DNA from 3 places in the Empedobacter sp. R132-2 genome. Region 2 is predicted to be linked to each of the others. Evidence: riboswitches for the same ligand, from Rfam matches in the RefSeq annotation. Region 2 holds a riboswitch; each other region holds the start of a gene.
What was found. A riboswitch is a leader RNA that binds a small molecule or an ion and turns the genes downstream of it on or off. The one in region 2 is predicted to bind S-adenosylmethionine.

Region 1: another riboswitch for S-adenosylmethionine. It lies ahead of HXZ69_RS12495 (homoserine dehydrogenase); the one in region 2 lies ahead of HXZ69_RS04375 (TonB-dependent receptor plug domain-containing protein).
Region 3: another riboswitch for S-adenosylmethionine. It lies ahead of HXZ69_RS10625 (hypothetical protein); the one in region 2 lies ahead of HXZ69_RS04375 (TonB-dependent receptor plug domain-containing protein).

Annotation. Positions count from the first base shown of each region.
Region 1 is NZ_JACAGG010000032.1:12,322-23,492, forward strand. Features, by position in the region: gene metF (methylenetetrahydrofolate reductase [NAD(P)H]) at 305-1,261, opposite strand; gene metH (methionine synthase) at 1,536-4,199, opposite strand; gene HXZ69_RS12490 (homocysteine S-methyltransferase family protein) at 4,187-5,185, opposite strand; SAM riboswitch class I at 5,229-5,327, opposite strand; SAM riboswitch class I at 5,773-5,871, shown strand; gene HXZ69_RS12495 (homoserine dehydrogenase) at 5,996-7,177, shown strand; gene HXZ69_RS12500 (thioredoxin fold domain-containing protein) at 7,234-7,680, opposite strand; gene HXZ69_RS12505 (TonB-dependent receptor plug domain-containing protein) at 7,680-9,734, opposite strand; gene HXZ69_RS12510 (metal-dependent transcriptional regulator) at 9,841-10,497, shown strand; gene HXZ69_RS12515 (DUF1573 domain-containing protein) at 10,572-10,937, opposite strand; gene HXZ69_RS12520 (hypothetical protein) at 11,057-11,171, shown strand, end outside.
Region 2 is NZ_JACAGG010000004.1:131,876-143,046, forward strand. Features, by position in the region: gene pth (aminoacyl-tRNA hydrolase) at 1-374, opposite strand, end outside; gene HXZ69_RS04355 (TlpA family protein disulfide reductase) at 487-1,005, shown strand; gene gshB (glutathione synthase) at 1,194-2,174, shown strand; gene HXZ69_RS04365 (flavohemoglobin expression-modulating QEGLA motif protein) at 2,171-4,177, shown strand; gene HXZ69_RS04370 (APC family permease) at 4,216-5,502, opposite strand; gene HXZ69_RS04375 (TonB-dependent receptor plug domain-containing protein) at 5,572-7,959, opposite strand; SAM riboswitch class I at 8,013-8,116, opposite strand; gene HXZ69_RS04380 (aminotransferase class IV) at 8,175-8,774, opposite strand; gene HXZ69_RS04385 (aminodeoxychorismate synthase component I) at 8,758-9,717, opposite strand; gene HXZ69_RS04390 (DUF2189 domain-containing protein) at 9,733-10,494, opposite strand; gene HXZ69_RS04395 (nitroreductase family protein) at 10,568-11,140, shown strand.
Region 3 is NZ_JACAGG010000022.1:25,117-36,287, reverse strand. Features, by position in the region: gene HXZ69_RS10635 (Y-family DNA polymerase) at 1-963, shown strand, start outside; gene HXZ69_RS10630 (LexA family protein) at 964-1,422, shown strand; SAM-I-IV-variant riboswitch at 1,467-1,561, shown strand; gene HXZ69_RS10625 (hypothetical protein) at 1,611-1,850, shown strand; gene HXZ69_RS10620 (hypothetical protein) at 1,896-2,303, opposite strand; gene HXZ69_RS10615 (type I restriction-modification system subunit M) at 2,527-4,086, shown strand; gene HXZ69_RS10610 (restriction endonuclease subunit S) at 4,076-5,299, shown strand; gene HXZ69_RS10605 (DUF6998 domain-containing protein) at 5,337-5,801, shown strand; gene HXZ69_RS10600 (DUF3024 domain-containing protein) at 5,896-6,237, shown strand; gene HXZ69_RS10595 (PDDEXK-like family protein) at 6,334-7,476, shown strand; gene HXZ69_RS10590 (HamA C-terminal domain-containing protein) at 7,580-8,464, shown strand; gene HXZ69_RS10585 (DEAD/DEAH box helicase) at 8,545-11,007, shown strand; gene HXZ69_RS10580 (type I restriction endonuclease subunit R) at 11,011-11,171, shown strand, end outside.

The DNA.
Region 1 (11,171 bases), on a different contig from region 2:
TATTTAACCAAAATTTAACACAATATGAATAAATTGATTTTTAAGAACACAATTAAGTTCTTCCTTGTAAGTAGTATTTTACTTCTTGTTTCTGTCTTTTTAAAAATGTTAAATGTAGATCATGCGGATTTTATCTTGAACATCAGTTTCTCGGTTACAATTATTTCGCTTATCGCTGTAATGATGAGTTATAAGACTATAAGGGGGAAAAACAATTTTTCTATGGATTAATTTTTACGTATTAATTTAATTAATAATTTTGGTTGTTTATTTGTGAAAAGATAAACAACCAACTATTGTTATTTTAATAAACTGCCTCAGCGATTCTTTTTGTATTTATAGAATTACTCATTGTATAAAAATGTAATCCAGGAACACCAAAATCGATCAACTCTTTACATTGTTGAATACACCATTCAATTCCGATTTCCTTGATTCGTTCCTTATCTTTCGACTTCAAAACTTCCATTGCCAAAGCTTCTGGTAAGTCCAAATAGAAATTTTGTGGAATCGACGTTAGTTGATTGAAAGTTGTCAAAGGTTTTATACCCGGAATAATCGGAATATTAATATCCATTTCGCGACATTTTTTAACGAAATCAAAATATTTCTGATTATCAAAAAACATTTGCGTCACGATATAATCAGCTCCCAATTCCACTTTCTTTTTCAAATAATACAAATCCATTGCAAGATTTGGTGATTCGAAATGCTTCTCAGGATAACCCGCTACACCAATACAAAAATCCATTGCATGCGATTCTTGTAGTTCGTCGTCTAGATAATTTCCTGTATTCAAAGCAGTAATTTGCTCAATCAATTCCGAAGCATTTGCATGTCCACCAACTTCAGGAACAAAAGATTTTTCCGATTTTATAGGATCTCCACGTAAAACCAAAAGATTGTCAATTCCCAAGAAATTCAAATCGATTAACGCATCTTCTGTATCTTCTTTTGTAAATCCACCACAAATCAAATGCGGAATTGCGTCTATCTTATAATGATTCTGTATTGCAGCACAAATTGCAACTGTACCAGGACGTTTTCGTACCTGATAACGTTTCAATAACCCATTTTCTTTCTGTTTGTAAATATACTCTTGACGATGATAAGTTACATCGATAAAAGCTGGATTTAACTCAACTAACGGGTCTAAAGTTTTGAACGTCGCATTGACATCTTGTCCTTTCAAAGGCGGTAAAATCTCTACAGAAAATAATGGTTTTCCGTTTGCGCGTTCTATATGTTCGGTAACTTTCATTCTTTATTTTATCGTTTAGCGAAGTTCGAATCTCGAATTTCGATTATATATTTTCTTTTATATGGGCGTTTCCTTCGGGCGGGCTTTTCGTTACAATCTTTTTTGTTAATTTCGACTTCGTCCAATCAACAAAAAAGGATTTTCACTACAATCCCTAACGCATTTTTTTATTTTGTTCTACGTTCGTTGTCATTCCGAGCTTGTCGAGGAATCTGAGATTCTTTATTTCGAAATGCTCATTTTGAATGATAAATTTTATTTTTACTTAACGCTTTTACGCCAAATTAGGACTCAACCAACGTTCAGCTTTATCAAGTTCTATATTTTTACGTTTCGCAAAATCTTCAACCTGATCCAATTTTATTTTACCAACTCCGAAATATTTTGCTTCTGGATTTCCAAAATAATAACCCGAAACAGATGAAACTGGATACATCGCCAACGAACTTGTTAACTCAATCCCTGCATTTTTCTCTACATCCAAAATTTTGAAAATTGTTTCTTTTTCTAAATGGTCAGGACATGCAGGATAACCAGGAGCAGGGCGAATTCCTTTATATTTTTCTGAAATTAATTCGTCATTTGATAAAGTTTCATCTTTCGCATAACCCCAAACTTCTGTACGAACATATTTGTGCAAATATTCTGCATAAGCTTCAGCTAGACGATCGGCAATTGCTTTCACCATAATCGAATTGTAATCATCTAAATTTGTTTCGTAAGCATTAGCAACTTCTTCAATTTCATGACCAGCTGTGACAGCAAATGCACCGATATAATCTTGAATTGCTGAATCTTTCGGCGCAATAAAATCAGCAATCGAAATATTTGGTTGTTTTTTCGATTTTTTCGCTTGTTGACGAAGTGTATAAAACTCCTCTATTTTATTATTATTTTCATCAAACAATTCAATCGTATCATCGTTTACTGTATTCGCTTTAAAAAGTCCAAAAACAGCTTTCGGTTTAGCTAAATTTTCAGCTTCAATTTTATTTAACATTGACAAAGCATCTACATATAATTCTTTGGCATTTGTTCCGACAATTTCATCATCTAAAATCGCAGGAAATTTACCATGTAAATCCCATGTTTTGAAAAATGGCGTCCAATCGATAAAATCTCTTAATTCAGAAACTGTTGTTTGATGTGTAAAAACACCTAATTTATTTGGTTTAAAAGGTTTATTTTCTTCAAAATCAACTTTTAGTTTATTTTTTCGAGCATCTTCAATCGATAAGTATTCCTTTGATACAGCACGATTTAAGAAACCTTCTCTAATTTTTATGTAATCAGTAGTAGTTTCTGTTAGCAATTCCTCCTGTTGATTTCCAATCAATTTTTGACAAATCGTAACCGAACGAGAAGCATCTAAAACATGAATTGCTTTGTCATATTCTGGTGCAATTTTTACAGCTGTATGTGCCTTAGAAGTTGTTGCGCCACCAATCATCAGTGGAATATCAAGATTAAGACGTTTCATTTCTCTGGCAACATGCACCATTTCATCTAAGGATGGAGTAATCAATCCAGAAAGACCAATCACATCGACATTATTTTTTTGCGCTTCGTCTAAAATTGTTTCAGAAGAAACCATTACGCCTAAATCGATAATCTCGAAACCATTACAGCTTAAAACGACTGAAACAATATTTTTTCCGATATCGTGAACATCACCTTTTACAGTTGCCATTAAGATTTTAGAAGGCTCTTTGTCTGTTTTATTTCTAAGTTTTTCTTCCTCTAAAAATGGCGTTAAATAAGCAACAGATTTTTTCATTACGCGAGCCGATTTAACTACTTGAGGCAAGAACATTTTTCCGCTTCCGAAAAGATCTCCAACAACGTTCATTCCGTCCATCAAAGGACCTTCAATAACACGTAATGGCGAACCAATTTTTTTCAAAGCTTCTGCAGTATCTTCGTCAATAAATTCTGTAATTCCTTTTACTAAAGAAATTTCAATACGCTTTTCTAAAGGTAATTCGCGCCAAGCATCATCTTTCTTTTTCTCTTTTGTAACACCTTTTAGATGTTCGGCAAAATCAATCAAACGCTCTGTTGCATCGTCACGTCGATCCAATAAAACATCTTCAACGTGTTCTAATAAATCTTTTGGAATATCATCGTAAATCTCAATCATTTCTGGATTGACGATTCCCATGTCCATTCCGTGTTTAATGGCGTGATATAAAAACGCCGTGTGCATCGCTTCACGAACCGCATTGTTTCCACGGAAGGAAAATGAAACATTCGAAACTCCACCCGAAACTAACGCATGCGGAAGATTTTCTTTGATCCATTTTGTTGCATCAAAAAAATCGATGGCATTACGGCGATGTTCTTCCATTCCTGTTGCAACTGGGAAAATATTCACATCAAAAATGATATCTCTTGGATTGAAATTTACTTGATTTACCAAAATATCATACGAACGTTTTACGATTTCGATTCGACGTTCATAATTATCCGCTTGACCTTTCTCATCAAACGCCATAACCACTGTTGCAGCACCGTAACGTTTAATTTTCTTCGCATGTTCGATAAATAATTCTTCTCCCTCTTTTAAAGAAATTGAGTTGACAATCGCTTTACCTTGAACATTTTTTAGACCAGCTTCAATAATTTCCCATTTCGAAGAATCAATCATAATTGGAACTTTCGAAATATCAGGTTCAGAAGCAATCAAACGCAAATATTTTACCATAGAAGCTACACCATCAAGCATACCTTCATCCATATTGATATCGATAATTTGCGCGCCACCATCCACTTGGTCACGTGCAACCTGAAGTGCTTCTTCAAATTTTTCTTCTTTGATTAATCGCAAGAATTTTTTAGAACCAGTTACATTTGTACGTTCGCCAACGTTTACAAAGTTTGAATTTTCTCGTACAATTAAAGGTTCTAATCCAGAAAGTTGAATTTTTACGCCTGACATTGTTCACTAATTTTTCGAGGTTCGTATTCTTTTGCTAAATCTGCCATCAATTTGATATGATCTGGTGTAGTTCCACAACATCCACCCAAAATATTAACCAATTTTTTATCTAAGAAAGGTTTGATAAAATCTCGCATCATTTCAGGAGTTTCATCGTATCCACCGAAAGCGTTTGGTAAACCAGCATTTGGGTATGCGCTGACATAAAATGGTGCTTTTTCGGCTAATACTTCTAAATATGGAATCAAATCTGTTGCACCTAAAGCACAATTTAACCCAACTGAAATTAAATCAATATGTTCTAATGAAATCAAGAAAGCTTCTGTTGTTTGTCCAGAAAGTGTACGTCCAGATTTATCTGTTATTGTACCAGAAGCCATTAGAGGAACGTTGATTCCTGTTTTTTCTATCGCATCTTGAATTCCATAAAATGCTGCTTTTGCATTTAAAGTATCAAAAATAGTTTCGACAAGTAAAATATCTGCACCAGCTTCTAACATTGTTTTTGCTTGACGATAATATACATTTGCCAATAAATCAAAATCCACATCGCGATAACTAGGGTCATTTACTTGTGGCGAAATAGAGGCTGTCTTGTTGGTTGGACCTAAAGATCCAACTACAAAACGAGGTTTATCTGGGGTAGAAAACTCTTCACAAGCTTCTTTTGCTAAGCGAACGGCTTCGTAATTTAATTCATCAACCAAATCAACCATATCATAATCAACCATAGAAATAATATTGGCATTGAACGTATTTGTTTCGATTAAATCTGCACCAGCAGCCAAATATTCTCGGTGAATATCTTTTATGATTTGAGGTTGGGTTAAAACCAATAAATCGTTATTTCCTTTTAAAGAAGTATGAAAATCCTTGAATCGTTCTCCACGATAATCTTCTTCTTGTAAATTGTGCTTTTGGATCATCGTTCCCATTGCACCATCTAAAATAACAATACGCTCTTTTAGTATATCGTCTAATTTCATTCTAAATATTTTAAAAGCCTTATGGGAAGAAGTGTGAGGTAAGTCCTTATCTTTCTCTATTTGAGTAGGATTTAGCACCCAACTATACTTTGGGTTGCTAAGATTTCAACGGGCCTATTCCCTCCATCTTTCTTTATAAAGCTATGTGCAAAATTATTTAAAGTATTGAGAATAAAAAAATCAAGATTGAAAAAAACGAGTTCGAAACTTGGTTCATAGAAATAATTTTTGTTTGAAATAGTTCAAAATCTCTAATAGGTCATTTTTGAAATTTATTTTAGAAAATATTTCTTTAAAATTACTATTTTAAAGAAATAATATTTTAATTAGTTATTGAAAATTGTAGTTTTTAGAATATTTTTAATAAAAATAGGGTTTTATTAAAAATTATTAAGATTTGTTTTTTCTTTTAATTGTATTTTTTAGAAAATTATTTTTGTCTATAAATATTTATAGAATAAAATTCATTATTTGTGTATTTTTATCTATAATTACGGAAAATATTAAATTAAAGAAATGAAATTAATTTGGATATATAGAATTCTTTCGCCTAAATTTGTCCTCAGAAATAGTTCATTAAAATTTACATTTTATCAAGAAAAGTGGAGGGAAATGGCCCAAAGAAACTTTAGCAACCTGATTAATGAATCAAGGTGCTAAATCCATCCTTATAGGAAAGATGAATAAAAACTACTGTAAACCAATCTTCAATAATATTCTTTATTCAAAATGGTTCAATTGTTTTTATGCGATTGAACCATTTTTTTTCTTCACTTTTCTTTGGTAAATAATTAAAAACAAAACAAATAAATGAAAAAAATAAATATCGGATTGTTCGGATTTGGAGTTGTAGGAGAAGGAATTTACAAGGTATTGGAAGAAAAACCACAATTGAATGCTGCAATTAAAAAAATTGTAATTAAAGATAATTCTAAATCTAGAAATGCTCCGTCTGAATTATTTTCGACTAATGCGGATGATATTTTAAATGACGATGAAATAAATGTTGTTGTTGAGTTAATTTCGGATGCTGATGCGGCACATGATATCATTATAAAAGCGTTCAATAAAGGTAAACATGTGGTAAGTGCAAATAAAAAATTGATTGCAGATCATCACAAAGAATTATTGGATTTGCAAGCACAAAACAATGTTTCTTTTCTTTATGAAGCCTCTGTTTGCGGGTCAGTTCCGATTATTAGAAATCTAGAAGAATATTTTGATAACGATTTATTGAATTATGTATCTGGAATTGTAAATGGGACAACAAATTACATTTTGACGAAAATGGCGAATGAAAATGAGTCGTATCAAGATGCCTTAAAAGCAGCGCAAGAAAGTGGTTTTGCAGAAGCTGATCCAACGGCTGATGTAGAAGGTTTTGATGCGTCGAGTAAATTAGCAATTATTACGTTGCATGCTTTCGGTAAAAAGATTGATGTTGATCAAGTTATTCGAAAAGGAATTACTTCATTGAAAGTTGAAGATTTTAAATACGCAAAAGAAAAAAATTATACAATAAAGTTGATTGCTAATTCTAAAATTAATCATCAAACGGGTGAAATTACATCAACAGTTTTGCCAACTTTTGTTGAATTAAATAAAACAATTGCGCTTGTGAATAACGAATATAATGGAGTTTTGATTGGAAGTTCGCTTTCAGATGAGCAATTTTTATATGGAAAAGGAGCAGGGCGTTTCCCAACTTCTTCGGCTGTTTTGAGTGATATTTCTGCGTTGAAATATGATTATCAATATTCGATTCGAAAATATGAAAACAAAGAAGAAGGAGTTTTTAATCAAACAGGAAAGAAGCGAATTTATATCGGTTTTGAGAATCAAGCAGATGATGTTTCAAATATTTTTGATGAAATAGAAGAACGTTATCAGAGTAAAAATTACAATCATATTGTTGGTGTGATTGATATAGAAAAGCTCAAACAAAAAGAGACTATTGAAAATCCAAAACTTTCGATAATTGCGTTTGAGTAAATTTTTGTGATTAAAAAGCCTCAATATTAATTGAGGCTTTTTTGTAAATCTAAAAATTAAGGTTTTTGTAAATACTTTTCCAATAAAAGTTTTAGGGGTTTATTTTTAATTAATCCAGTATAAGTCATTTCAATTTTATAATCTTTTGAGATTAAAACCCAATATGGATAACTAATTTGTTCATTTTTATCAATGAATTCTTCTAAAAATAGGTGAGTTTTTTTATTCGATTTAGGTTCATATTTTTTGTTTAAAAAGATAATAGATTCATTTGTTTCTGCTTCAAATTCAATAAAATAAATGTCATTATTTAGAATTTGAAGTAATTCTTTATCCTTTTTTAATTGTTTCTTTTGAATCATACAGTAACTACACCAATTTGTCGAAAAATAAAGTAGAATTGGTTTAGGATTTTCATTAGAAATTGAATTAAATTTTTCTAATGAAATCTGTGCTTGGAGATTCAATGATGATAAAATGAATATGAAGTACCAGATTTTCATTAACGTAAATTGTATCGAACACCTATAAAACCTCTTGTTCCCTGCATAGGTGTATAGCTGTAATCATTTGGTTCAAAAATAACATCGTTTCTTCCTTTAGGAGGAGTAACGCCATTTCCAGGTTCTCCGAATGGGTCCCACCAACGAGCAATAACATCGCCTTTTGGTAAAACATTAAAAATATTTTTGATTCCACCATAGATTTCAATATTATTCTTAAATGATTTACTTAATTGAATATTTGCAATAACAGTTGGTTTTGAATATTCTGGTCGATAATCATTTTCTACTTGAGGTAATTTCATTTTGTCATTATAATTGGCGGTTAAATCAACAGTAAAACCTTTTTTGAATGTATAACTTGCTAAGAAATTTCCAGACCATTTTGGTGCATGATATTGAACTTCTTTTTCTCCATCTTCTTTTTTGTATACATCCATATAGGTTGCGCCAAGCATTATTTTTAGAGGAAAGTCAAATGTTGCATCTATGTTTAAAGAAACTCCTTGAGATATTGCGTGTCCATCTAAATTGTCATAGATAATCTTTGTTTCGTCAGTATCTGTATCAGCAATAATTTTGTTTGTGAAATAAGAATAGAATGTTGTAAAATCAAAGTTTAAAGCGGTGAAAGAAGTTGGTAGTTTGAATACATAATTAATATTTCCATTATATGATTTTTCAGGTTTTAATTCATTTTCAAAAACTACTTGTCTAGCTCCAGTTAATGCACGATGATCTTCTGTGAAGACATTCACAACACGAAATCCCGTACCAAAACTTGCTCTTAAAGTATGATGAGATGAAGGTGAAAATTTGTATGCAATTCTTGGAGAATGTATTCCTTTATGTGTTTTATCATAATCAAATCGATAACCAAGTAATAATTTGTTTTCAGAATTTAATGTCCATTCGTCTTGTACAAAAATACCAGGAATCTGTGTATTCATTGGGTTATTCTTGATTAGATTATTATCCTCATCATATTCTCCAGTACCTCTTGTGTTATCATCATAATAAGTATATTTAAATGAAGATCCTAAAAGTAAGCTATGTTGTCCAATTATCTTATCCCAATAAGCTTGAGCAAAAATAACTTGTTGTTTTCCTTGATAAGATTCTGGACCATAAAATGAATTCTGTTGATGAAAATTATAAGAAAATTGAGTCATTATTTTTTCTTTTATAGGTAATTGATACATTCCTATCGCTTCAAAACGATTTGTCATAATACTTTCGGCATAAACTTCGTCACTTCCTCTGTGTAGTTTTCTTTTCCAATTCATTTGACCTCCCCATCTATCTTCGTATAAATAACGTAAAGCAACTGATGCTGTTCTATTTTTTTGACGTTCAAAATCAAATTTATTGAATAACGTGATGCGATCTTGTAACGTTACATCCGTAAAACCGTCGTTATTTTTATCTTTCTTATTACCATATTTAAAGTAATTAAAACCAAATAAACTATTTACCTTTTCTCCTAAATTGTATTTGTATCCACCATCAAGATTGGTTTCCAACCAAGAAGTTGTAAAAGCATCCAAAGATAATTTTGGAGCAGATTTAGGAGATTTCGTAATTACATTAATTATACCACCCATGGCTTCTGTTCCATAAAGGGAAGATGCTGGTCCTTTTACAACTTCTATTCGTTCTACCAAAGAGTTCGGAATTCCGCTCAAACCATAAACAGTAGATAAAGAAGAAACAATTGGCATTCCGTCAATTAAAATCATGGTATATGGACCTTCCATTCCGTTAATATGAATATCACCTGTGTTACAAACATTACAGTTTAGTTGTGGTTGAACACCATTTATTAATTGTACAGCGTCAAATAATGAAGGTGTTGGATTTTTTTGAAAAAACTTTGGTGTATAGATTTCAATTGGAACTGGACTATCAGATTTTCTTACAGCTTTCATTGTTCCTGTAATTACAATCTCATCTAAATTTTCTGAAGAATCTTCCATATAAATAGAATCTTTTTGTTCCTGAGCATTTGATAGAATGGAGGTTAAGGTGATGAATAAATAAAATGTTGTTTTCATGTTAAGTAAAATTTATAATCAAATTAAAAAGTTAGACAAATCTAACAAAAATATTATTAAAAATGAATTTTTAAATTTTACTTAATTTTCAACTATATTTGTTTCCATGAATTCATTGGTCGAAGAAAATTACCTAAAAGCATTATTTCATCTTTCTGAAAATGGGAAAGGAGAAGTGAATGTGAAGGATTTGAGTAAGCATTTGGAAATAAAAATGCCTACTGTAAACAGTATGATGAAAAAATTAGCTGAAAAAGAATTGGTGATTTATGAATCGTATAAACCACTTCGGTTATCTGATAAAGGAATTCTGAAAGCTTCTTTGATTGTAAGAAAACACCGATTAACAGAGATGTTTTTGGTAGATAAAATGGGATTTGGTTGGGAACAAGTTCATGAAATTGCTGAGCAAATAGAACATATTCAAAGTCCAATTTTTTTCGATAAAATGGACGAATTATTGAATTTTCCTAAATTAGATCCGCATGGTTCTCCAATTCCAGATAAAAATGGAAAAATAGAAATTATCAATTACAAAAAATTGGCCGAATTTAAAGAAGGTGATAAAGTAGAAATATGCGCTGTTATTGGTTCTTCTGATGAATTTTTGAAGTATTTGAATTCAAAAAATATTCATTTGAATGATGAAATTGAAATCATTTCTGTTGAAGATTTTGATGGAACAATGAAGGTTAAGTTCCTAAAATCAAATGAAATTGAAATATTTAGTAATCATGTGACTTCAAGATTATTAGGTAGATAATGGTTTTTAATTTATAAAAAGAAAAAAGCAAGTTATTTAACTTAAAAAAGCAAGTTATTTAACTTGCTTTACAATTATTCCGCTTTTCCTTTTATTCTGAAAATTTTTCGAGAAGAAACTGGATCGTTAGATGTGATTGTTACAGATTTATTGAAATCTCCAGTCACAGAACCACTTGAATATTTAACGGTAATATCCGCAGATTTTCCTGGTTCGATAGGTGTTGTAGGATATTCAGGAACTGTACATCCACAAGAACCAACAACGCTTTTAAGAATTAAAGGTTTATCACCTGAGTTGGTTACTTTCATCTTAGCTGTTACTTCGGTATTCAACTTTATATTTCCAAATTGAATTTCTTCTTTTTCTAAACTAAGTGTTTGAGCAAATAAACTTGTAACGCCTAAAGCAAAAGCACCTAAAAACATTAATTTTTTCATGACGATAATTAATTTGTAACCAAAGTTAAAATAAATAATACAAAAAGTCTACCTTTTTTTGTATTTTAGTACTAAAATAATTAATATATATTAATATGAAAAGAATAATTGTTACAATAATGCTTCTAGTTTACAATTTTACTAATGCACAAATGTCTTCTACAGCTACTGTTAATGAATATAATCTACAAACTATTGTTGCAGAAGTAAAACAACAGAAATATACAGAAGGAG
Region 2 (11,171 bases):
TGTCCGCCAACTTTATTTTGAATATCCTTCAAACCATTGTGTCCACCATCGCTACCTTTTCCACGCATACGAATTGTTCCGAAAGGCAAGTTCAAATCATCTGTAATGACAAAAATATTTTCTAACGAAATATTTTCTTTTTTCATCCAAAAACGAACCGCATCTCCACTCAAATTCATGTATGTATTTGGTTTTAACAACGTAACTGGACGCGCTTTATATTTAAACTGTGCTACTTCACCAAAATTTGATGGTGAAAATTTAGCATCAACTTTTTTAGCAACTTCTTCAACAACCTTGAAACCAATATTATGACGAGTATTTTCGTATTGAGCACCAATATTACCAAGCCCAATAATCAGATATTTTTGCATGAAACAAAATTACATCTTTTTGCAATGATTAGAAATAAATATTTACCTTTGCTTTAAAGTCTACTGAATTGGTATAGATTTTGTAAATACATGAAATCGATAAAAAATTATCATGAGAAAAATAATTAGCGTTTTAATATTATTTGTTGGAATTAATGCATTTTCGCAAAACATTCCGTCAGTAATGAAAACTGAATTTCCTGCAACAGCTTTGCAAGATAGCGTAGTTGATTTAGAAGGAAATTCGGCGACCATCGAAAAAGTTTTTTCGAACTATAAAGGAAAAATTGTCTTGTTGGATTTATGGGCAACTTGGTGTGGAGATTGTATCAAAAACATGCCAGCTTTGAAATCTTTGCACGAAAAAAATCCTGACGTAACCTTTGTTTACCTTTCAATGGACAAGAATGAGGAAGCTTGGAAAAATGGTATTAAAAAATATCAGATTGAAGGTCAACACTTTTACTTAGGAAACAACTGGAAAGGCAATTTTGGCACAGGGATTGATTTAAATTGGATACCAAGATATTTGGTTCTTGATCAAAATGGAAAAATTGCAGATTATTACAGCGTAAAAGCTGATGATCCTAAAGTTCAAGAAACAATTGATCGTTTAAGAAATAAGAAATAAATAGTTTATAGTTTACCAACCAAATGGTGATTGAAATTAAAAAATCAATCACCATTTTCTTTTATTAATCATTAGAAATCAATATCTTTCATAGAATAAAAATAAATATTCTATAATTTTTTATAGATCATTTTTTGTATCAAACTTTTAGTTATTATTGCATTGATTTTAATACCCTTTTTATTTATATGAAAATATGCTTCGTAATGTATCCTTGGGACAAGGTTGAACCAGGAAAAGACACCACTATGCGAATTATTAAAGAATGCGTAGATCGTGGATTTGAAGTATCCTATTTAACAAAAAAAGATATCTCTATTGCCAAAGGCAAAGTTGTAGGAAACTGCAAAAAGATGATAACTACAGAAACAAATGATTGTGTTGAGTTTTATCACACCATGAAATTTGAAAGTAGTATAAAAGATTTGACCGAATTTGATATAATTTTTATGAGAGCCGACCCACCAATTGATCCGCTTTTGTTGAATATGTTAGAATTAATCGAAGATAAAGTTTTCTTCGTCAATAAAATTTCGGGATTACGTAAAGCAAATAATAAAATATACGCCGCATCTTTTGATGATGGTCAAGAAACAATTGTTCCTCAAACACTTATTACAAAAGATATTGATTTGATAAAATCGTTTGTAGAAGAAAATAATTTCGAGAAATTTATCATCAAACCTTTAGACGGAATGGGTGGTAAAGGTGTTATACTTTTCGAACGAAAAAATATTGGTAACTTAAGCTCGATTTGCGATTTTTATATCAATCATACCGGATATTCTCAGCCTATTATTTGTCAAAATTATATAGAAGGTGCAGAAAAAGGTGATGTTCGCGCTATTGTGATTAATGGTGAACCGATTGGTGCAATTATGCGTGTTCCTGCAGAAGGTGACCACCGTTCTAATATTTCGGCTGGTGGTTCTGCGATTAGACACGAAATGAGTGAACATGAGTTAGATTTATGCCGTAAAATAGGAAAACAATTAAATGAAGATGGAATTTATTTTTGCGGAATTGATTTGATTAACGGAAAAATGGTTGAGCTAAATGTCGTAAGTCCTGGAGGAATTGTTCCTCACAATAATGTAAACAATAACAACGAAATTCAGAAACAAATCGTATCGATGTTATTGGAGAAATATAAAGAATTTAAAGCATGAAATCCATAAGTATACAGCAAATTTTAGATAATATTGAGAACGAAATTGTATTTGAAGCTTATGCAGAAGACGAATCATTCAAAATAAAAATTGACGAATACATTCCTTACGTTTGTGCAGCTATTCACGATGGTGGACAAATGCGTGACGATATTCGCGAAAAATGTTTATTGAGTAATTATGAGCGTTGGTATGAAGAAGATCCACATACTGCTGAGTTTGTTGAGACTTTTCCAATCTTAATTCAAGGTTGCGATTCTCGATTTGAATACGATTTGAACCGTGGTCCAGAAACTGCTGTGTACGAAGAAGCTTGGGGAAAACAGGTTTGGAAAGAACCTTTGTCGGTTTCTCAAAAACAAAAAAGTATTGCAAAACATCACGCCTTTTATGAAGTTTTAGAAGCTTTAATCAACAAGCTTGAAACTAAATTTAAGTCATGTTTGGTTTATGATATTCATTCGTACAATTGGAAACGTTGGGATCGTCCGGTTCCTGTCTTCAACATTGGTGCGGAGCGAATTGACAACGAACGTTACGGAAACTATGTAGAAAGTTGGCGCGATGAATTGGCGAATATTGAGTTAGAAAATATTCACAATTATTCAGCGATTAACGATGTATTTTATGGACGCGGTTATTTGTTAGAATTTGTTACAAATCGATTCAAAAATACGTTGGTTTTAGCGACAGAAGTTTCAAAAATTTATTGTGATGAATTAACAGGAGAATCTTTTCCAGAAATTATTAACCAAATTAAAGAAGGTTTTAAATCAGCGATTCTTAACCACGCTTATGAGTTTGTAAAAACGGAAACAACGTACAAAGTAGGTTCTAAGCAAGTAAATATTTTGCACAATGAATTAGAATCTGACTTGGTTAAAATTGATAAACAATTGTGCCAATTGGTTCAGAATTTTGAATTGTTAAGTGTTATCAATCCGATCAATTTAGAATTTGAAAAGAAGAAATTTTTAGCTTCAAAATATACATACGAACCACAATTTAAATACAATCCGCTTAACATTGATCCATTCGAATTTAAACGAAAATTATCGAATATTAAAGTCGAAAAAATCAATGATATTAGTATTCAAAATATGTATGTTAACACGATTAACGCTTATTTTGATAAGGTCGATTTATTAGCCAATCTTGGTACGGATAAATTTTTATACAATTCGTTGCGTTACTTTGGCGAACCATCCAAAAAAGATATCGAAAACGCGAACTTTATCCTTTATTGTCCTGAATTTAGAATGGATAAACAAGGAAATTATACAGAGGAAGAAGTGGTTAATCTTTTTAGAAATGCTACGAATGATTATGGTTTCAAATTTGACATCGAAGTTTCGGATGATATCGCATCAAAAGCACTTGTAATCAATAGCAAGAGAAAAGTTGTGATTAAACGTGGCGTTAAGTTTGACAAACGTTTTACAAATGGTTTAATTGAGCACGAAATTGGAGTTCACATGGTGACAACCATGAATGCGTTGGATCAACCATTAAAAATCTTTAGTATTGGTTTACCTGTAAATACATTAACGCAAGAAGGTTTAGCGATTTTAAGTGAATATTATTCTGATTCTATTAATCATAGCCGACTAAGAGAACTTGGTTTACGCGTTATGGCAGTTCATATGTTGACAAATGGAAAATCATTCAACGAAACATTTATGACCTTGATGGAAGAATACAAAATGCAACCAGAAGATGCATTTTATCTGACAACTCGCGTTTATCGTGGTGGTGGTTTTACAAAAGATGCACTTTACTTGAAAGGTTTGAAAACAATTTTGAATTATGTCGATCAAGGACGTTCTTTGGATAATTTATTGATTGGAAAAACTTCAGTTGAATACATTGATACAATTGACGAATTAGTTGAACGTAAAATGATTAATAAACCAAAATATCATACCAAAATTTTCAAAAAACATCTTGAAAATCCAGAAATCAACCCTATTTTACAATATATTTTTAACGGAATAAAAGATTAAAAAATAAAAACCCACTCAAATTTGAGTGGGTTTTGTGATTAATTCTCTTTCTCAATTCTTTTATCAAAATAGAATAATACAATTCCTAATGCAATAATACCTAAACCAAATAAACTTTCTTTTGGTTTTTGCATCAAAACGAAATAACAGATATATAAACTAAATGCTAAAAATATAGCAGGTAAGACATAAAAGAATTTACTTTTGATAATAGTTAATTGATCTTGTTTGATAAAGAAAGCTGTACAAACTGCTAATGTTGCTAATATTTGTAAAACAAACGATGTATAGGTAAAAATCACTTCAAAATCTCCTGAAAAAATTAGCAAAATACTAATTGCTGTATGCACCCAAATTGCACGAACTGGAATTCTATTTTTGTTCTCTTTCGCCATAAAATTCCACAATTTATTTTCGCGCGCTGTGGCTTGCGTCAAACGAGAACCAATCCACAAATAACCGCTAATCGTCGCAATTAATTGTAAAGCAATAAAGCAACTCACCCATTTTACATTATTTCCAAGCAGATTACCGAACGAAATATTTGCAACATTTTCTTGTCCAGCCAAAGTTCCTGCTGATGCATGTTTCAAGAAAACATAATTTAGCAAAACATAAGAAATCGTGACAAAAATAACGCCTATAAATAGTGCTTTTGGTAAGTTTTGTTTTGGTTGCTCAATTTCTTCTACGATGTATGAAGCCGAATTCCAACCTGTATAAGCAAAAGTAACATAAACCAAAGACGTCGCAAATGCAGGAAGTAACAATTCATTTTTCCAAGTCGAATCAAAAACTACCGCATTTGGCTCAACTGCTGGAGCAAAATAAAAACCTAAAACAATTAAAACAACAATAAATACAACTTTTAGAATAGTAAAAATATTCTGAAATTTACTACTCAAATTTAGACTGAATGATTGAAAAACGGCAACAATCAAAATCATGGCTATTGCAAATTCTTTTCCTAAATCAAACCCGAAAACATTCAAGTATTTTCCCATTGCCAAAGCCGCTAAAGAAATCGGCGCTGAGAAACCAACGAATAAAGAAATCCAACTTGATAAATAACCAAAAACAGGATGAAATGTGCGAGATAAGTAAATATAATCTCCTCCTGATTGTTTAAATTTTGAAGCTAACTCCGAATAAATAAATGCGCCAATCAACGCTAACAATCCTCCTATTGCCCACAATAATAAGATAGAAGTTGTATTTTTTAGATCAGAAATTTGATAACCCAAACTGGTAAAAACACCTGTTCCGATCATATTCGAAATCACTAATGCTGCTGCGGTTTTCCAACCAATTTTTGAATGTGCCATACACAAAAAAGTGCCAATTGAATGTTTGAATTTACATTAAAATTGACACTTAGAATATTTTATTATTGATTAAAATTTAAAACTTGCACGCGCAAAATAATACGCTCCTGTCATCCCCATTTGCACTGGCGCATACGGAAAAACTCCATAATAAGAATTCTCGTAAACTTGCTTGTCTGGGAAAACATCAAACAAATTATTTGCACCAATTGTAAAGTTGAAATTCTTTGTAATATCATAACCAATCGAAGCATCCGTCACCACTTTTCCCGTGTGTTCTTGGATACTTCCCCAAGGATATCCATCTTTTGTCACTTTTCCGAAATACGTGTTACGCACCATAAAATTGAATCCAGAAATTGCATAATTCAATCCTAAAGTTACTTTTGTTTTTGGACTTAATGATTCGATAATATTGACTTGATCAGAGCCAAAAAATTCTTCCGTTGGAATTGTTAAAGCTGTTGGAAAATGATAACCGACAATCTTTGTTTCATTGATATTTCCTGATAAACTTGCATTCAATTTTCCTCGACCTAAACGTGTATCATAGGAAATCACTAAATCCAAACCTTTGGTTTCTGTATCAATTGCATTCGTAAAAATACGCGCTGTCGCTACATTATATTTTTCTAAAGCAGGATCTGTGATATCAGAAGTTAAGACAATTCGGTCATCAACTTTTATAAAATATCCATCCAATGTGATGAATAATTTTGAAGTCGGACGAAATGTTAAACCTAAACTTGCATTGATTGATTTTTCTTCTTTCAATTTATCCAAACCAATTTCTCTCGACAATTCAGACTCATTTTGGATAATTCCTTTTGTAACCAAAACTTGATCTCCATTATCATTCAAGAATAAATCAGTATATGAATTACTAAAGTATTTTTGTTGTAAAGAAGGCGCTCTAAATCCTGTTGAAATTGCTCCACGAACCGAATATCCTTTTGCGTATTCATATCGCATCGCTAATTTTCCGTTGATTGTACTTCCAAAATCTGAGTAATTTTCGAAACGTCCAGCCAAATCAGCCGTAAAATCTCCAAATTTCAATTCTCCATCTACATAAGCCGCAACTGAATGACGATCACCTTTTACAGCATTTAATGGAGAAAATCCTACAAAAGATTCAGATCCAGAACCTGTGTAAGAAGCTTCATCTCCTGCTTCGATTTTATATTGTTCAAAACGATATTCTCCTCCAAACGCTAAGCTAACATTTTGATTGATTCGTTTCGAAAAATCTAAATTGACTGTATTTTGTAAAAATTGATGTTTCCCTGCATAAAAATCGGTTGGAGAATTTAAACCTAATGATTGATTAATTGAATTTTCTAAATCATATTTGAATGAATTTAAACCAAAAGTATTACTCAAGTCAACTTTCCATCCATCATATGAATAACGTAATCCTGTCGAATTTGAATAATCATTTACATTAGATTTTAACGTTGCTTGAAAACCATTTGGATAAATTTTTAACGCATCTTCAGACAATTCGCTTGGCAATCTTCTAAAACCGAATCCATTTCCTTGGCGTAATGAAACGCCTCCAAATGAATAAAAATCTAATCGATCATTAATCGCCGTTTCAGCATTTACAAAAAATTGTTGATTTTTGATTGCCGCATCTCCAATTTGAAATCTAAAATCTTTTCTCGAAAGTCCTAAAGCAGCAATTTTAGCATCATCCGCAGCTCTTGCTGCATCTGGATCATCTGCAAAATCGTAGGCGAAATTATCTCCAAAAATATCTAAATTATGATCTTTTGAACGATTCGTTTTCTTGCGCTCACTTACAACCGCCGAAAAAACAATTGAACCTGATTGTCCTAATTTCGTTCCATAACTTCCGTTAAAATTATACGTTTCACCATCATTTCGAGAAGTCTGACCATACGTCAAAGACGCGTCACCTCCTGGTTTAGATTTCAAAACAATATTTACAACTCCCGCAATCGCATCAGAGCCATATTGCGCAGCCGCACCATCACGTAAAACTTCAATTTTATCGATCGCCGAAATCGGAATTGCACCTAAATCTGTTCCTACAGAACCATTCCCTACCGTATTTTGGTAATTCACCAACGAAGTTGTGTGACGACGTTTTCCATTAATCAAAACCAAAACCTGATCTGGTCCCATTCCGCGCAACGTCACAGGATCGATATGCTCCGTTCCATCGGCAGATGATTGACGAACCGAATTAAAAGAAGGAATAACCACATTCAAAATATCATTTACACTCAATTGAGGAGAAGACGTTTTCAATTTCTCAACATCGATAATATCGACAGGAACTGACGAATTAACCACCGTTCTTTCTGATGTACGACCACCGATTAAAATAACTTCGTTAAGATTTGTTTCCTCCTTTTCAACTTCTTGAGCGAAAAGTGTAGATGCGCAAATAAATGCGAATGAAGCAAGTAAAAATTTGTTTCTTTTCATTTTTAATTTTCATAAAACTTTCAAGAAACCAACAGATAAAAGTGAAATACTTTTACTCATCTTTCCCTCTAATAGGTTGGATTTAGCACCTTAGATTATAAGTCATCTGGTTGCTAAGGTTTCACAGGGCCAATCCCTCCACCTTTCTTGATAAGTTATGCAAAGGTAATGTTAAAAAATGAAAATGCAAATAATACTCTATCATTTTTATAGAGTTATTGAATTAACAATGAAATATCTAACTCTTGACTTTCGTCCAAATTCATCATTGCATTGATTCGTTTGAATGATTTGAAGTTAACTAGATCTGAAACCTTTATATTTTTCTGAATGATTTCGCCTGATTGCAACAAAGCTTCTCTCATTGTTCCTTTCAACAAAAAACTTCGCGGCGTGATCCATTGAGAACCGTCAAAAAAAACAATATTCGAATAAATACAATCGGTAATATAATTTGATTTCACCAAGACCAAATCATCTGTTTTTGATTCTTTTAAATACTCATCAAAAAACCAACGATCTAAATATTTGTAGGAATAATCAATTTTATTTTCGATCTCAAAAAGTTGAATACTTTCAATTGGTTTGATTTGATACGGTTGAAATTCTACCGATTGAATTTCTCGATCATAAACAATTCTAACTTTATATTTTTCATCCGTTAAATCTGTTGGAAACTTAATAATTTCGTTCAATAAAATCGGATTGATTTCAGTAAAATTATCATTTCTTGTTCGATCAAATCTCGCTTGATGAAATTCTAAATTTCGAAGTTGTTTATTCACACAACAAATCGATTCAATAAATTGGAACATATACTTTCTGAATTAATTCTTCGTATTCTGCTTTCGCTTTGCTTTTTGCCGTTATTCCTCCTCCACTCTTGAAAAACAATTCGCCTTGATTATTTTCAATAAAACGAATCATCACAGCACTATCAAGATTTTTTCCATCAAAAACACCAAAAACTCCTGTATAAAAATTACGATGATACTTTTCTGCTTCTAAAATAATTTCGACGGTTTTCTTTTTGGGAGCACCGCAAATAGAACCTGCAGGTAAAAGTTGATCGAAAATCGTTCCTAAGTTTTGGTAATAATCATCGTTCAAATCACCTTTTATCTCAGAACTCACTTGCAAAAGTGTTGCATCATTTGTCTTCACCTCATCCATGTAGCGATAATTTGTTACCTCAACATTTTCTGAAACAAGACTCAAATCATTTCTAATTAAATCGACAATTGTAGCATGTTCGGCAGCTTCTTTTTCATCATTCAAAATAAGTTGCTTCGCATTTAGAATCGAGGCATCAATGGTTCCTTTCATTGGATTTGAAAAGATTTTTTGAGCTTCAATTTTCACAAAACGTTCGGGAGAAAAACAAACAAATTCGTCTTTATATTTCAATTTATATTTTGTTTCAGAAAACTGAAAAATATCATTCAAAGACAAATCAGTTTCAATTTTTGTTGGAAGCGTTAAATTCGTTAAATATGAATTTCCAAACAAAATATTATCGTGAACATAATTGAATTTTGGCAAATATTCGTCAAAGGAAATCGGGAATTTATTGAATTTAAAATCTTTCTGAAAAGATTCTTTTTTTGTTGAATCTACTTCAAATTTTATCTCATCAGGTAATTCATTTAACGGAATTACTTCTCCATTTTCTTTCAAAAAATCGATCATAAAAAAAAAGGGAACTTTTGCAGCTCCCAATTCATTCATTTTCGTAAAAATCGAATGCTTTGCTAACATTCGATAAAATTAATATTATTCTTGGTTTGTACCAAGTAGATCAATTTCTGTTTTTTCATCATCTGTCAAAATCATATCTTTTAACATAAAATAAACCATCATATAGCCAATTGGATAAGTTGCTAACACACCCACATAACAAGCAATAGCTCCTATTGAAGCAACCAGACTAACAACAATAGCTATTAGAATCATCCACCAAAAATTCTTTTTTACGATTGCATAAGAAGTTTTCATTGCGTCAATAGCGCTCATATTTCCATAATGAATAAGATACGGAGCCAGATAAATACACGCTTGTAAGAACAATAAAAATACTGTCGCCACTAAGATGTATAACATACCAAAAAGCGATGAACCAATCATTAATGCTGAGTTTACATTTTCGGGATCATTAAACATAAGTGGTAAAAAAGAAAAAATAATGTATGGTAACATTACAACTATTGCAACTCCCATTACGATAAGTGTTAAAAGGAAATAGCTTCCTATATTTTTGAAACCTCCAAAAAAGTCACCTAGTTCTAATGACATTTTGTTTTCGGCACGTTCTGCTCCAATCATAAATCCCATTATAAGTGGATACATCACAAAAAGCAATCCGATTATAGTGAAGGAAGTAAACATATAAACAATAGCTGCAACAAGAGCATAAATAACAAATGGCTGCCAATTATTTTGGAAAAGTTCTAATGATTGATTGAAATATTTTCCGATATCAAATTGGAATTTATTGTTTTTGTAATACTCAATTTTGTTGTAATCTAATGTTTTCATCTTAACGTTGGTTTAATTGAAATTAATGTAAATTTGCTTGATTAGTAGAATAAAAATTAATAATTGTTACAACATGAATGCAAACGATTTATTATCAATCATAAAAAATAGACGCTCTATATTTCCTCCGCAATACAATCAAGAAGAAATTACGCGCGAAGAATTGAATCAAATTTTTGAGGCAGCAAATTGGGCGCCATCTCATAAAAAAACAGAACCTTGGCGTTTTGTTGTTTTAGAAGGACCTGCAAAAGACCGTTTCCGCGAATACGTAAAGCGTGTTTATGTGCAAGGAACGCCAACAGATCAATTGAGCGACAGAAAAATAAATGCATTAATTGAGAAATGTGATAAGTCGAATAAAATTGTATTAATCAATTTTATCAACACAGAAAAAAATCCTGAATGGGAAGAATTAGCTGCAACTTCTATGGCTGTTCAGAATATGTGGTTAATGGCAAGTGCGCTAAAGATTGGTGCATATTGGTCTTCTCCAGCAAACATTATCGCCAATGTTGATGAGTTTACAACTATGGAAGAAGGCGAAAAATGTGTTGGTGTTTTCTATATGGGAAAAATTGAAGGAGATTCTCCAGAAGCTGTTCGTCAACCAATCGAAAATAAAGTGAGATTTTTAGAGTATTAAAAACTCTTTAGAAAATAATTTGAAAAAGACT
Region 3 (11,171 bases), on a different contig from region 2:
GAATCTTTTCTTCTTTTCAAAGGCTTTGATAACTATGATTTGGTAAAGTACGCCCAAGAAATTAAACAAAAAATATATACCATTACCAAAATTCCAGTTTGTATTGGTATTGCTCCTACAAAGGCTTTAGCTAAAGTAGCAAATCGAATTGCGAAGAAATTTCCGAAACATCATAACGGCGTTTATATGATTGATTCGAAAGAGAAAATAAACAAAGCCTTAAAATGGTTAAAATGTGAGGATATCTGGGGAATTGGGCGACGTTTAGCTAAACGTTTATCTTATATCGGATGTCGTAATGCATATGATTTCACCTTGCTTGAAGATGAATACATCAAACGTAATTTCTCCATCGTCGAATTGCGTTTGAAAAAAGAATTATTAGGCGAAAGCGTTTTAAAATTAGATGAAGTTCAACGCAAAAAATCAATTGCGACCACTCGTAGTTTTGAGAAAACAATCAATGATTATGAAAATCTGAAAGAGCGTGTTTCTACTTTTGCTGTTTCTTGTGCCGAAAAGCTTAGAAAAGAACAATCTAAATGCAACATTATTACTGTTTTTGTGATGACCAATCGTTTTGATGAAAAGCAATCATTTGTTTCAAACTCATTAAGTACAACCTTAGATTTTGATTCGAATTCGAGTATCGTTTTGTCCAAATCTGCTTTATTTTTATTGGATAAATTGGTTCCTGCTGAAGGCAAAGTTCCTGATTATAAAAAAGCAGGCGTTATTGTTTCCGCAATTACGCCCGATAATCAAGCACAGATGAATTTATTTCATACAGAATCTCCAAAACATAAAGCGTTGATGAGTGTGATGGATAAATTAAATGCGAATTATGGCGATCATATGCTAAAATTAGCTTCGCAAGATGTTCGTAGAAAATGGAAAATGAAGCAAGAACGTTTATCACCTTGCTACACAACAAGATTTACAGATATTTTAAATGTTTATTAAATGGTACATTTTATTCAAGTTCCCAAATTCTCAGAAGAGTTAATCAATATCCCTATCAAAACAGATGGTGAAAAACGATTTGTTCAATTTTTTGGTGATGTTTCAGCAGGTTTCCCCTCTCCTGCTGCTGATTTTGTACAAAATAATATTAGTTTAGATGAAATTTTACTGAATCATCCCGAAGCAACTTATCTTAATCGTGTGGGTGGCGAAAGTATGTATCCTGAATATCTGAAAGGTGATTTACTTATCATTCGATCTGATATCGAACCCAGACATCATGATGATATTGTAGTATCGGTCAACAATTCCGAATATACTTTCAAACGTTATGATGCCATCAACAAACAATTGATTTCTCTTAATCCGAAATACAAAAATTGTATTCAATTACAAGATGAAGATGTTGTCATTATTTTGGGAGTTGTAACTGATTTGGTGAGGCATAAGAGGAATTAAATTAATTTTGAATATTAAATCATAATTAATACTTTTATAAAAGATTCAATCATCAAGAGTACATTAAGTACACCAACCGAGTTTAACAAACCACGGTGGTAAAGCGATGAGGGCTGTTCAGTCAAAAAATTGTCACTCTCTAAATTCTTAATGATTGATACTGTTTAATAAATTAAAGTATCAAAACAATGGAAAATTTAACTGAAAAATTTGAAAAAAACTTGATTTCACTTTCAGATCAAGAAGTAATTAACTCCTTCAATAAAGAGGTGGGTAATACTGGATGGGTAGCTGCACGAGCTCACTTTCTAAAAGCACTAACTAATCAATTCGAATCAAGAGAAATTGACTATTCAATCATTAAAAATGAAAATACAATTTCTTTCGCGAAAAAGGTTTTACTAAAGGAAAAAAAATTACACTATTAAAAAACATGAGCCGATTAGCATAAATAATCGGCTCATTTTATAAATTTATAACAATTCGTAAAGCTTTACCTCTCCTCCATTTTTTTCTTCGTAACTATTCGCCCAAGTAAAATAATCATATTCAATTTCTGACCAACTATTAGCTTCATATTCGAACCCATAGTTTAGGTTTACTTGATTCAATTCAATCGAAACGTGTAACCGATCTTTGTCTTCAAAATCAATTGATTTATCAAACAGCGTATTGTTATTTAGTTTTTTTAGTACAAGTTCAACCAAATTATTTGGATTATAATTTTTCAACATATCATCTAACATTATTTCGCCGACAATTACAAGGTCTAACGCTTCATTGAAACGATACAAAACCCAGTAATTTTTTAATGATTGAACTTGATCGATTTCAAAATCAGAACAGGTACAAAACGTGACATCAGAATAAACTTGACACATCAATTTAAGTTTTGATAAATATACTTTTTTATTTCAAAAGCTTCTATCCTATTCTACCTTTTTATTCGTTGTTTATTATCATAGCGTCTTATTTTGTCGCTATACTTCATTATATTTGAAAAAAAAGTACAAATATGGTTTTACGTAAAGTTTTATCCCTTAATAAGACTTTATTTGCAGTTATTGTATTTGTATATTTACAACAAAGAATTGATAAACAATTATGGCTAAAAAAGTACAAACCAAAAGTACAGAAGAAATCCTTTGGGATGCAGCAAATAAATTACGTGGTTCGATAGAACCGTCAGAATATAAACACGTGGTATTGAGTTTAATCTTCTTGAAATTTGCAAGTGATAAATTCATCAAACGCAGAGAAGAATTGATTGCAGAAGGTAAAGAAGCCTTCTTAGAAATACCCGAATTTTATCAGGCTGAAAACGTATTCTATCTTCCAGAAGAATCACGTTGGACGTACATCATCGAAAATGCCAAACAAGAAGACATTACCTTAAAAGTTGATACTGCACTTAAAACCATAGAACGTACCAACAAATCATTGGAAGGTGCGTTGCCAGATAATTATTTCTCAAGATTGGGATTGGATCAATCTAAGTTTTCGGCTTTATTGGATACCATCAACAACATCGATACGCTTCGTGATGAAGCCCAAGATATCGTGGGACGTGTGTACGAATATTTCTTAAGCAAATTTGCTATTGCCGAAGGAAAAGGAAAAGGTGAATTCTATACGCCGAAGTCGATTGTAAACTTGATTGCTGAAATGATTGAACCGTACAAGGGAAAAATCTATGACCCTTCTTGTGGTTCGGGTGGTATGTTTGTGCAATCGTTGAAGTTTATTGAGAAACACCAAGGAAACAAAAAAGACATTTCCATCTACGGACAAGAGTTAACGAATACCACATTTAAACTGGCTAAAATGAACTTAGCCATTCGTGGGATTTCTGCCAATTTAGGAAACAAAGCGGCCGATACATTTAGTGACGATCAGCACAAAGAACTGAAAGCCGATTACATCATGGCGAATCCGCCGTTCAACTTAAAAGATTGGCGCGCTGAAAACGAATTAACGGATGATCCACGTTGGACAGGTTACGAAGTTCCTCCAAAATCCAATGCCAACTATGCGTGGATTTTGAACATGATTTCTAAACTTTCCCAAAACGGTGTAGCTGGTTTTATCTTAGCGAATGGCGCTCTTTCGGGTGGTGGTGAAGAATACAAAATCCGTAAACAAATTATAGAAAACGACTTGGTAGAAGCAATTCTGATTTTGCCAGGAAGTATGTTTTATTCTACCGATATTAGTGTTTCTATGTGGATTATCAATAGAAACAAATTAGAACGTACTGTTGAGTTAAATGATGTTACAAAACATTATAGAGATAGAAGAAATGAAGTCTTATTCTTTGATTTAAGAAGAGAGGGAGTTCCTTTTGAAAAGAAATTTATCGAATTTGATGAAGTTACAATTTCTAAAATTTCACAAACCTATCATGATTGGCAACAAAAGGATTTTGAATCAACCTATCAAAATATTGAAGAGTTCTGTAAAAGTGTTCATATAGATGAAATTCGTAAGAAAGATTATTCTTTAGTTCCTAGTAAATTCATTGACTTCAAAAACATTGAAGAGAATTTCAATTTTGATGAAAAAATGAATGAAATTAAAACAGAACTATCATCTTTATTTGAACAAGAACAAACTTTAAAGAATGATGTAGTAAACGTATTTAAATCATTAGGTTATGAATTATAAACGACTTGGTGATTATATCATTGAAAAGGTTGAATTCAATGAGGGAAATAAATACGATTTATTACAAGGAGTAAGTAACAATAAATATTTTCAGAAAGCTAAGACAAACACAATAGGAGTAGATTTGTCAAAATATCGCGTGGCTCATCATAACCAATTTGTCTTTAACAGAGCTACTACTCGTAATGGAGATAAAATATCAATTGCATTAAGAAAAGGAGAAAGTTGTATTGTATCTCCTTCATATCGAATTTTTGAGGTTAAAGATGAAAATGTTTTAAATCCAGATTATTTATTGATGTGGTTTAAACGCCCAGAATTTGACCGATATGCACGATTTAAATCTCATGGTAGTGCCCATGAATTCTTTGATATGGATGAGATGAATGATGTAGAATTACCCATTCCATCCATCGAAAAACAACGCGAAATTGTAGCCCAATACCAAGCGGTAGCAAACAAAATAAAAGTCAACGAACGAATCTGTGAGAAGTTGGAAGCCACCGCTCAAACCTTATACAAACAATGGTTTGTCGATTTTGAGTTCCCGAACGAAGAAGGACAACCTTATAAATCTTCTGGCGGTGCAATGGTGTACAACCAAGAATTAGAAAAGGAAATCCCTGAGGGTTGGGAGGTTGGAACCTTAAAAGATATTTGTAATGTTTTAAATGGGTTTGCATTCGATAGCGATTTTTATTCTTTTGAAAATGGTATTAAAGTTTTAAGAGGAGAAAATGTTACTGAAAGAGCATTAAGATGGGATACATTGAAATATTATGATGGAGAAATGAATCCAAGAATTGAGAGATGTTTCTTAAAAACTAATGATATTGTAATTGGAATGGACGGTTCTAAAGTTGGTAAAAATTGGTCTTTAATAGGCGAGCATGAATTGCCTATGATTTTAGCGCAGCGAGTAGCATGCTTAAGAAGTGATTCACATATTCAAAATTTTATTTATCAAACATTAATTAATTTGAACTTTGAATATTATTGCTCACAAGTTCATACAGGAACTTCTATTCCTCATATAAGTAGTAAACAAATTGAACAATTTGAATTATTAATTCCAAATGAATTTATCACAGGATTATTTGAAAACACAATTTCAAAATTAAGAGATATAATAAATATTCACATCAGTGAAAACCAAAAACTGACTCAACTTCAATCGCTGTTGTTAAGTCGCTTAGCAACGTTGGAGGGGTAATTATGAATAATAAACTACTTAAAATTTATTAAAACTTATGAAAGATGAATTAGAGCAATTTTTTATAGCCATAGAAAAGTTACAACAAAAATATAGCCATCATAACAAGAAATTTACTTTAGATGGTAAGCTTGTAGGTGATATCGGTGAAGTTTTAGCCGCAGAATATTATGGTATTACCCTACATAAAGATAATAAAGCGGTATATGATGGTTTTCTTACCAGTGACTCAACTAAGGAAGTTCAAATTAAATCTTCATTCAACAACTATTTCTATTTTCCAAAGGACTTAACAAAAATGCCTGACTACTTTATTGCCATTAATATAAATAAGGATGGGACTTTTGAAGAAATCTTTAATGGACGTGGTGATATAATTTATAAACATTTGTTGTCTCACTTACCAACTGAAAGGAAGTATCCTTATCGATTATCTTTAAATAAATTGAAGGAGTTAAATTTATCGGACTTTAATATTGATAGAATAAATAGAATAGCATAATCAAAAACTCACACAACTTCAATCGTTGTTGTTAAGTCGCTTGGCAACGTTGGAGGGGTAAAGAAAAACTAAACTACTATAAAAATCAACACAAATGGGAAAAGAAATTAGTATTAGCGAAGCATATATTAAACAATTTGTAGAAGGCTTACGACCAGAAGATCACGAGATACGCAAACAATTAGATTTTGGGTATTCTTGGGAAAAGAATACTGCCATTTTATATACGATTCGTCCATTTTGGAATAATCCGAATGAGTTAATTCAGTCCGATTTTGCAAAAATACGTTTTACGAAAACCACAAATGAATGGAGACTGTATTGGATGCGAGCTTCTGGTAAATGGGAATTGTACGATCCACACCCAATTGCTGATAATTTACAAGATTTATTAGCGATTATAAAAGAAGATAAGTTCCATTGCTTCTTTGGATAAAAAATACAAAACACTCCCAACTTCAATCGTTGTTGTTAAGTCGCTTGGCGAGGTTGGGGAAAAACTAAAAACTAACTACTAAAAAAATACTTATATATGAATAATATTGACCAATTACTGAATGAAGTAAAATGGTTTAACAAACACAAGGAATTAAAATCTTCTGCTAATGGAGAAGATTTTAATATGTTTCGTATTTGTGGTGTGGATCATTATGAAAATACACATTCAGCTATTCTAGCAGAAATACTTAATCCGAAAGGTTCGCACAACTTTGGGGCTAAATTTCTAGAAGCTTTTGTTGAAACGCTTAAAAGAAGTGGATTAATCGAGGATAGTTTCGATTTTGGTATGCAAAATGTAGCCGTAATTACAGAAGACGCTTCTGTGTTTGGGCGTTTAGATATTTTAATTCGTAATTCGCAAAGTCAAGCTTTATTATTAGAAAATAAAATATATGCTGGCGATCAACATGATCAGTTATTGCGTTATCAAAATTTTGGAAAACGAGAATTTGGTGATCAATTCAAGTTACTTTATTTAACTCTACAAGGTAATGAATCAAGTAATGCTGATAAAGAGATTGTAGATTATATACAAGTTTCTTATAGCGAAGTAATATTGGATTGGTTAGAGCGTTGCATCGAGATTTCGGCTCGTTCTCCTATCGTTAGAGAAACACTTATACAATATGCTAATCATGTTAAATCATTAACTAACAACACAACTGCTAATACCATGTCACAAGAATTAATCGATAAACTATCTACATTAGAAAATTTAGAAGCTGCTTATACCATTGCAAATAATTTAAGTAAAGTAAGAAATAACATTATTAATACGGTATTAATACCTCAATTAAACGAATTAGCTGATGAATTAGGAATCATATTCGATAGTACAGAAGGAGATTATGTTAATACATCTTGGGCTGGTTTTAAATTTATTATTCCACATTATAAAAACTATAATATTTTCACAGAATTCGGAAAAAGAGGACTTGAAAATCATATTATTGGCTTTATGCCTAAAAGTAAAACAGGAGATAATACTTCTTTTTATAAGATCAAAGAAAAAGTTGGAGGAGGAAACAATAGATATGCTTTTCAGAAATTTCCAATGTATCCAAATTGGCATGCAGATGCGATGAAAGCAATTTTAACGGGTGAAATGAAGACAATCTTTAAAGATAAAATCCAAAACCTTTTGGAGGTTACAAAAGAGATTGAAAATATATAGCTTATGACTCACTCAACTTCAATCGTTGTTGTTAAAACGATTAGCGAGATTGGAAGGGTAGACTAAAACTAAACTACTATTAACTTAAGAAACACTATGAATTATGGATAAGTATTTAACTAATACTGAAAAATTAGTAAATCATATTTATTGGTTTTATGAAGATTTAGAAACGCTTCCAAAGAAAAAACATTATGGTTTATCTATAAATTACACAGATTTAAAAGAAAGAAAAGATGATTTCCTTTCAGAATTAATAAATACAGTTGTTAGTTGGGTTTATAACAATAATAAATCAAAAGAATTATTAAATAGTAGACTTGAAGAAACCAAAGACATAGGAAATGCAATGAATTTTGTAACAAATCAAGCCTACAAAAAATTTAGAAAAGGATATCCGCAAGGTCAATTCGGAGAATTGCTATTATTCAATTTAATACAGTATTATTATAAAGCGATACCGATTTTAAGAAAACAAAGAATTACAACCTCTGTTGGTCACGAGAGGTTCGGTGCTGATGCTATTCACTACAAAAAAGATGGCAATGATAATATTTTTATTTTAGGGGAGTCTAAATGTTATGAAAGTAAATATGGTTTTAATTCAGCATTTGAAACGTCATTAAATAGTGTAATAAATACTTTCAATTTGTTAGATAAAGAAATTGACCTATATCTCTATGACGATTTCATAGAATCTGAGTTGGAATCTGTGGTTAAGGCATACAAAGCTGGAGAATTAGAATCTGTTAAATTTGAATTAGTCTGTATGGTTGCTTACAATGAAACTAATAAAATTAGTGGTGATAACGAAACAAGTATTAAAAAAGCAATAAAAAAAATTATCAAAGATCGTTGCAAAAATTTTGATCAGAAAAAGTTTGAAATTATAAATAAAGCTCTGTTAACTCGGATAAATTATATAGTATTTCCAATCTGGGAATTAGATTTATTGTTAGATACATTTCAATCAAAAGTTGGTTCATAATGACACTTTTACCAAATATATGTGATAGGCACAAAGACTTAATTTATTATCTACTGAATTTTGAACACAGATCAGTGGCAATGAAATTAGGCTTTATTGAAGAATGTGATATTGTAATTACGGACGGGCGGTTATTTCAAGCTATTGGTGTCATAGATTATTATTCGAGAAATTCTGACGAAGAATCAAAGCAAATGGTTATTGTTTTATCTTCAATACTTTATACTTACAAACAAAACCATTGGACTGGATTGAATGAATTTTTAGTAATTGTTTTGTCAAGAATCGGATTTGCTCCATCAGCTATTATGGTTGATGAAAGCTATGATAAGGAAAGCAATCAATTCAGTGCATTGAGTAGTTTCATTAGTCAAATTAGCGCAACCATAAATCAACTAAAGAATGAGATTTTTATTAAGAATCAATTATATCTTTTAACAGATTTTCAAAAAAGGATTTGGGACATTAGCGCTAAGTCAAAATTTTTAGGGATATCTGCACCAACATCTGCAGGAAAATCATTTGTTATCCTTTTAAAGTGTATAGATAATATTATTAAGAAGGGGGGAAATATTGTTTATATTGTACCTACTTTAAGCTTAATTAATCAAGTTGTAAATGACTTCCATGACAAACTAAATGAGTTCTCTTTAGATGATTATGAAATACTTACCACTTATAATGAACAAAGAAATAGTAATATTATTTATGTTTTAACACCAGAGAGAGCTATTTCCGCTTATAATGAAGATACACTACCTTTTGGTAAAGTTAATTCTTTTATTGTCGACGAAATACAAAATATTGAGCGTCTTGAGAATAAGGAAGATGAGAGATCTAAAATATTATTTGATAGTTTGATTGAGTTAAGTTTTAGTTATAGTCCAGATTTAATTATTTTCAGTGGACCACGTGTATCAGGTCTTAAAAATATGGGATTTGATATTTTTCAAGAATTGAATTCAAACGAATTGAACACAATTTCTTCTCCTGTAACGAATTTCACATATAGTATTCTAAAAAAAGGAAATAAATATTATTTTAAACAATATTCTCAGATTAATAAGAACCATTCCTCGATTGAGATTCTAAATACAGACTATATTAAGATCGGAGGGAAACAGTACGATGATAAGTATTTATCATACCTTAGCAATATTATCAATAAATTAGGGATAGATAGTAAAAATATTATTTTTTCTCCCACTTCTGGAACTGCACGAAAAATAGCTATAGATTTAGCAAATAATAATGCTGTTGTAAATTCTAATAACAGATTGAAAAGCTTAATAAAATATGTGTCTTCTACCGTACATCCTAATTATGATTTAATTAAAACTTTAGATAATGGTATTGCTTATCATCACGGCAAAGTACCTTCACATATAAGAAATGTTTTAGAATATGCAATAAAAGAAAAAATGATTGATACCACTGTTTGTACAACTACATTAATGCAAGGAGTTAACTTGCCTGCACAAAATGTTATTATGCGAAATGGATATCTTTCTACAAGAAATATTGGAGGTGATATGCCGAAACTAACAAATTATGAGATTTCTAATTTAAGAGGGCGTGCTGGAAGACTTCTGAAAGATTTTGTTGGACGAACTTTTGTTTTAGATGAGAATGCTTTTGTTAATCAAACTGAAATACAAGGAGATTTATTTAAAGATGAAAATAAAGATCTACAGAGTGGATATGGCAAAATATTCACAAGTAATAAACGAACTATAACTGACGCTGTATTTAATAACAAGAGCAATGAAAACTTACCAAATGAGATTGGAAAAGATGGTAAGTTTTTAATAACCTATATCCGATTTAATATTTTAAAGCATGGTATGGAATGTTTGAAAAGATTAGATTCTGTCGGCATTGATTTTACAAGTGACGATATAAAATTAATAAAATATGAATTAGAGCAAGAACTCGAGGTTCCTACATCAATCTGTTTAAAGAACAGATATATTGATCCTTTAGTTATAAATGACATTTATATGAATATAAATTCTTTTATCATTCCTACTAATATTAATGAAAACAATCTATCTCATCAATTTTTTAAGCTAGTTAAACAAATTAAATCTAAATATCCTAATTATTATAGTAATTACTTTGATAGTGAATTGACTGAGTCATTTTTTTATACAGTTACAGATTGGATGAAAGAAAAACCTCTTAATAAAATTTTATCAGGAAATTATTTCAATGATTCTAATAATATAGATTCAAAAATTAATTCTATACAAAAGAAAATATGTTTTGATTTAACGTCTATGCTAAAGCCTTTTTATTCCATTAAAAATTCAGAATCAAACATTTTAAGTTGTATAGAAATGGGTGGATATAAACCACTTACATTACTATTAATTAGCTTAAATATTCCAAGAGAAGTTGCCTTAATCCTTAGCAAAACAATTTTTTCAAAATTAGATCTTAATATTGAAAGTTTAGACGATGCTTTTGTAAAAACATATATAAAAGAAAATATTAATAATATAGATTTTTGGAATAGAATCCAGTTACAACACTTATTATAACCTATGAAATACACTGAATCACAATTAGAACAGGCTTTTATAAGTCTTTTGGAAACAGAAGGCTACAACTATATCAATGGAAAAGGATTAACAAGAACATCTAACCAAGAGGTTTTACTCAAAGATAATTTACGTGCTTTTCTTTTCAACAGCTATCCTGACTT